DNA from 2 places in the Peribacillus sp. N1 genome. Region 2 is predicted to be linked to the other one. Evidence: riboswitches for the same ligand, from Rfam matches in the RefSeq annotation. Region 2 holds a riboswitch; the other holds the start of a gene.
What was found. Region 2 has a riboswitch for FMN ahead of ACYP5M_RS07615 (ECF transporter S component). Riboswitches for the same ligand answer to the same signal wherever they lie in the genome.

Region 1 (3,187 bases), on a different contig from region 2:
CACAAGTTTTTTTGCAATTAACGGTAGTTCAAAAGCACCCGGGACCCAAGCGATGTCAACATCATTCTCATCAACGCCATGACGCTTAAGGCCATCCAATGCCCCTCCTAAAAGCTTGCTTGTGATAAACTCATTAAATCTTCCTACCACGATACCGACTTTCAATCCTGATCCGATTAATTGTGCTTCAATAGTTTTCCCCATGTCCAATTCCTCCTAATTTTAAAAAACAATATAATTTTTTGTTCTGTAAGATGTAATTACTTAAATCCTCAAGCTTTCGGGATGTTCAGTTCAAGCTCCTGGTTCCCGATAGTATCATTTTGTTGAAGATACCGAATCAAATCGGCTATCGTAATGAACTTCAGGTTGAATTTATCAGCGATGACTTCTAAATCGGATACCCGGGCCATCGATCCATCTTCATTCATGATTTCACAAATGACACCAGCTGGAGCGGCACCGCATAACTTCGCCAAGTCCACCGATGCCTCTGTATGTCCCGCCCTCCTTAATACGCCGCCTTCTTTTGCGACTATCGGAAAAGTGTGACCAGGCCTTTGGAAATCTTCAGCGACCGAATCTTCATTAAGAAGCTCAAGGATGGTTAAGGACCTTTCAAAAGCACTGATTCCTGTAGAGGTGCTTTTATGATCGACACTTACCGTAAAAGCAGTGCCATGATGATCGGTATTTTCTCCAACCATAGGATGCAGTTTCAATTTCGCTGCCAGTTCTTCAGTGATGGTTGTACATATCAAACCACGTCCATGAGTCGCCATGAAATTAATCGCTTCCGGTGTCGCCTTTTCGGCCAGCACTACAAAATCCCCTTCATTTTCACGGTCTTCATCATCGGATACGATTACTACCTTGCCTGCCTTCAAATCTTCTATCGCTTCTTCTATTGTATGGAACATCATTACACCGCCCTTTTATTAGAATCCATGCTCTGCCAAAAACTCTAAATTCAGTCCTGGTTTTGGATTGCCATTTTTCATTTGATGTATTATATATTTCCCTATCATGTCGTTTTCGATGTTAACGATATCGCCAGCCGCTTTTTGTCCCAATATGGTGTCCTGATGAGTCAATGGAATCAGTGATACAGTCAATAGGTTCCTTTCGATCCCAAATATCGTCAAGCTCGTTCCATCAATGGCCACGGATCCTTTTGGAATGCAAAAGGCACTGAGCCCCTCCTCCAATTGGATTACATAATAAACGGCATTTTCTTTCCGTTCTTTTTTGATGATCGTTCCGGTTCCGTCGATATGACCTGAAACAAAATGACCGCCAAACCTTCCCTGTGCACTCATGGCTCGTTCAAGATTCACAGGTGATCCCAATTTCAATGTCCGTATCGAGGAAGCTTTGACCGTTTCCGGCATCACGTCGACCGTAAACAAACTTTTAGTGAAGGACGTTACCGTTAAGCAGACCCCGTTTACTGAAATACTATCCCCCAGATGAACATCTTCAAGGATTTTTTCAGAACGAATCGATAACTCCATACTGCTTTTTCCTTTGTTCATGGAATGAACGGTACCGATATCCTCAATGATTCCCGTAAACATGTTTTTCCCCCTTTTATAAAATATAAAAAACCCCTTAGGATGACCTAAGGAGTTAGCAGGAGAAATGAGTGAAAAAATTGTATACCTAAAAAGCCTAATATTTTCATTTTTGAAAAATTAGGCGTACGTATACACTTGGGTTCCACACGTCCTTCTCCCATCCAGACTTTACTGTCGGCTTTGGAATCTCACCAAATCCTGCCTTTAACAGGCTCGCGGGCTTAGAATTTCTTCATCACCGCCGGTTGGGATTTTCACCCGACCCCGAAGGACTAAAATAATATGAATCTTTGAATATTTTATCACCATAAAGTGAAGATGTAAAATTTCTAACCTTAAATGGTTCAATTGTTACAGAAACTTCCTCTCTTTATGGAAAAACGACCTCCAAAGTCCCCGATGTGCTCCAAAGAGGTTAATCAGGCTAAATATGTGGAATAGGGTTAGAGGATCACAATTCATATAAGGAGGAAGCCTTATGCTTATTTCCATCATCAACTTGATTTTCTATCTGTTCGTCGTCACGATGAATTTTTTAGCTAATTACCTGCCATTGAACGGCCAGACATCAGGAGAGATTTCCGATAAACTTGATGTCCTTTTCACTCCTGCAGGATATGTATTTTCCATATGGGGCTTGATCTATTTCCTGCTCGCCATCTGGGTATTCAGGCAGTTTTTAAGCAAACACCAAAACAGCCCTGCTTATAAGGCATCCTTCCCTTGGTTCGCTTTAAGCTGTGTCTTGAATGGCGCTTGGCTTTTGGCTTGGCACTATGAGCACTTTTTGTTATCCGTATTCATTATCATTGCTCTTTTGGCTACTTTAATGGTCATTTATACTAACGTAAAAAAAGTGAAGCATGCGTCTTTCGACCTATTTCCGTTTTCCGTTTATACAGGCTGGGTAAGTGTTGCAACGATTGCTGACATTTCTTATTACCTCACGTATATCAAATGGGACGGTTTTGGGGTTTCCAGTTCAACCTGGACGATCGTCCTGCTGATTGCAGCAACAATCCTGGCTTTTGTCTTTGCAGGTAAAAACCGGGATTGGTGCTATCCTCTCGTATTCGTTTGGGCGTTCATAGGCATCGGGATACGAAATAGCTCCGCCTATCCGGTAATTACGGACATTTCTTATATACTGGCTGTCATCACTTTTATCGTATCCATCACCATCTTCATTAAAAGTAGAAGGAATATGGTAGCCTAAAATGCTTGCTGAAGATCTTGCCAGACATCCTGCCAAGCTTCTAGGCCAACTGAGAGACGGACCAGCTGGTCACTGATGCCCATTTGTTTCCGTGAATCATCAGGAACTGCAGAGTGCGTCATGGTAGCGGGATGCTGGATCAATGTTTCGGCATCCCCAAGACTTACGGCAATTTTGATTAGTTTCAATTTATTTAGGAATTCCTGTGCATCCTGTTTTGTGCCATGCAATTCGAAAGAGATAAGGCCGCCGCCATGTTTCATCTGTTTTTGCATTATATAATGATCCGGTGAAGCTTCATCACCTGGATAATATACCTTTTTCACTTTTGGATGTTTCTTAAGTTCATGAAAGATTTCCATTGCATTGGCCGAATGACGGTCCATCCTGACAG
Region 2 (3,187 bases):
GACGATTGGCATGTAAAAATTCCTTTACGAAGAATTGGATTTTGGGATTTCTTTGTATCGGATAAAAACGTCTTTCATTGTGGACAATATGGGATATGGTTTGAATGAGTAAGTTTAACCTTCCCCAGAAAACCGGGGTGATATTGTGATATTTCCAACCATTAATATACGCCGGAAAAGGATTATTTTTAAAGTAATCGACTAACATTCCCTCACCTTGCATACTAATTTCATATGCATCTGGTTTATCCGTTAATTTAATCAAGTCATGCTTAAGTAAATGTTCAATGTTTTGATTTAATTGCTGACGGGTAAATCGAGGTATTGTCCCAAAAATATCCGTTAGCCCGAATAAATGGGCATCCTGGATTGTTTGTGACGATTTCTTCCCTTGCAGCATATGGTATATAGCATAAATGGAGCGTTCGCCTTGAAATTTTTTTATCGCATATAGAATGATGGCCTGTAGATAATTATTCATGGGACTCACATCCTTGTTTCATTTAACCAATAAACCCATTGTAACAAATAACTGCAAAAATCGCCGTTATTATTGATGAATACAAGGAAAATTATGTGACTAAATGACGAATCATGGAAAGAACCAAGTTAAGTATTTCGATGTTTTCCGTTGACATTGTGCTACATGATAGTTATTATCAATACAATTTCTATTGAAAAGTTTGGCATTCGGTCTTACAATAAGAAAGAGATAATAATCTGAAATAAAAAGATTATCAGTTGTCAATCAACTTAGGAGGGGTTATATTCATGGCTAAATTTACTATTGTGGATAAAGAAACATGCATAGCTTGTGGAGCTTGCGGAGCAGCGGCACCAGATATATATGATTACGATGACGAAGGGATTGCATTTGTTACCCTTGACGATAACGAGGGAATCGTTGAAATTCCTGATGTACTTTTAGATGACATGATGGATGCATTTGAAGGATGCCCAACGGATTCTATTAAAGTTGCTGACGAGGCATTTGACGGAGATGCACTTAAATTCGAATAACGTACAAGCCATTTTCAATCGAAAATGGCTTTTTTTTGCCATCCCATTCCAAAATGAAACAGGCATAAAAAAACAACTGAATACAAATATCCGGTTGTTTTTTTATTTCTATCGTTAATGCCATTAAGCATTCTTATATAATGTTTGTTTATTGATCCATGTCTGTAATTTAATGAACAGCAACATGAATACGGATGTGATGAGTACGCCTTTTATCACATTGAAAGGCAAGATTGCCGTCGTAACGAGCTCTCTTGACTCGGGTGCCGACATTGCATCCCATCCCATAAAGAAGGTATAAGCCGGTAAGAAGACATAATAGTTTAAAACACTCATGAATACTGCCATGGAAACTGTTCCCGCAAGTAAAGCGAATGTCATCCCTTTTTTTGAATTGATTTTCTGAAATACATAATAAGTCGGCAAGACAAACAGTATTCCGGCTATGAAGTTAGCAATATGCCCCACAGGTACAGCAGTCAAGGTCCCTGTCATGACTAAATCCAATAGGTTCTTAATGAACTCGACTAGAATTCCAGCCATCGGTCCGAAAATCAATGCCGCCATCAGTGCTGGTATGTCGCTAAAATCAACATTGAGAAAAGGCGGGAATCCCGGAAACGGGAAATTTAAAAGCATCAATAAATAAGAAATGCTTCCCATCATGGCAAGTGTGACCGTTTTTTTCACTTTGTTCTTTTTCATAGGTCTCTCTCCTTCTTTTCCGATCTACCTGAAAAAGAGGTTAGGGTTCCAAAATATGTTGATGTTCAATAAAAAAACCTTTAATTCCAATAGAATTAAAGGGATAAATTAAAGGTTACATCAAACAAACGTTCAGCAAATAACTGTTGAAACGCACTCAGGAACCTCCATCTTCTCCCATCCAGACTATACTGTCGGCTTTGGAATTGCACCAAATCCTGCCTTGTAAGGCTCGCGGGCTTAGAAGAAGAAACTCTTCATCACCGCCGGTGGGGAATTGCGCCCCGCCCCGAAGATAGATCTATAAATTTTTTTTATACTTCCCATTATATCTGAATTACCTGTTTTTTGATAGCACTTTTTTTCTCAGTTGATTCATTCAGGATGATTATCGATCGTCACAGTGAATGGCTTAAAATAAATAGTGGATACAAAAATGAAAATTCGAAATAATGAAAATTTTTTTATACTATTCAATCCTTGATAAAGCCATTTATATCGCGACATTAAACAGATGATCAGAAGATCACCATTCTATTAAGCGCTTACATCCAGTTAAGCCAAATTGACATATTCAGCATTTCAATTGTAAAATTAACTGAAATTTAAGATAATTTTTTTCCTAGGAAGGTGTTAAGTCGTGTATCGGATTTTAGTAGCAGACGCCATTAAACCAGAAGGACTCGGACCGCTATCTGAGGCATCCAATATTCATCTCATTCAAAAGACCGTAGAGGAAGCTGCAAACGAACTTGATCAGATTGATGCAATTCTTGTAAGAAGTGCTACGAAGGTTTCAGAGGATTTAATGAACCGTATGCCGCAGCTAAAAATTATAGCACGCGCTGGTGTCGGTGTTGATAACATAGATATCCCCTCGGCGACAAAACGCGGGATTGTCGTGGTTAACGCACCTGACGGCAACACCATTTCAACAGCTGAACATACATTCGCCATGATGGCTTCATTAATGCGCCACATTCCGCAAGCTTATGCTTCACTGAAGAATGGGGAGTGGAAACGTTCTTCATATACGGGTACTGAACTTCGTGGTAAAACATTAGGAATAGTTGGCTTTGGACGTATCGGAGGGGAAATTGCCAAACGCGCTAAGGTATTCGGCATGGATGTCATTGTCTATGACCCGTTCCTTACTGTCGATCGTGCAAAGAAAATGTCCGTAACTGCCCTGCCGTTAGATGAATTGCTTCCTAAAGCAGACATCATTACTGTTCATACACCACTTACGAAAGAAACTAGAGGATTAATCAATAAAGAAAAACTGCTTACCTGTAAAAAAGGGGTTTATGTACTTAACTGCGCCCGGGGCGGTATTCTGGACGAAGATGATTTATATGAAATGTTAGTTCAAGGACATGTCGCAGGGGCGGCACTGGACGTTTTCGTCGAAGAACCTCCAATTGGCCATAAACTGCTTGAACTGGATAGCGTCATTGCTACA

Region 1: it holds a riboswitch for FMN, as region 2 does, so the genes downstream of both, ribE (riboflavin synthase) here and ACYP5M_RS07615 (ECF transporter S component) in region 2, are expected to answer to the same signal.

Annotation. Positions count from the first base shown of each region.
Region 1 covers NZ_BAAHZO010000004.1:177,480-180,666, reverse strand. The annotation lists gene ribH (6,7-dimethyl-8-ribityllumazine synthase) at 1-204, opposite strand, end outside; partial or broken gene ribB (3,4-dihydroxy-2-butanone-4-phosphate synthase) at 282-920, opposite strand; gene ribE (riboflavin synthase) at 939-1,577, opposite strand; FMN riboswitch at 1,723-1,853, opposite strand; gene ACYP5M_RS16690 (TspO/MBR family protein) at 2,056-2,793, shown strand; gene megL (methionine gamma-lyase) at 2,790-3,187, opposite strand, start outside.
Region 2 covers NZ_BAAHZO010000001.1:1,587,142-1,590,328, forward strand. The annotation lists gene ACYP5M_RS07605 (YpbB family protein) at 1-481, opposite strand, end outside; gene ACYP5M_RS07610 (ferredoxin) at 772-1,020, shown strand; gene ACYP5M_RS07615 (ECF transporter S component) at 1,144-1,725, opposite strand; FMN riboswitch at 1,891-2,026, opposite strand; gene serA (phosphoglycerate dehydrogenase) at 2,366-3,187, shown strand, end outside.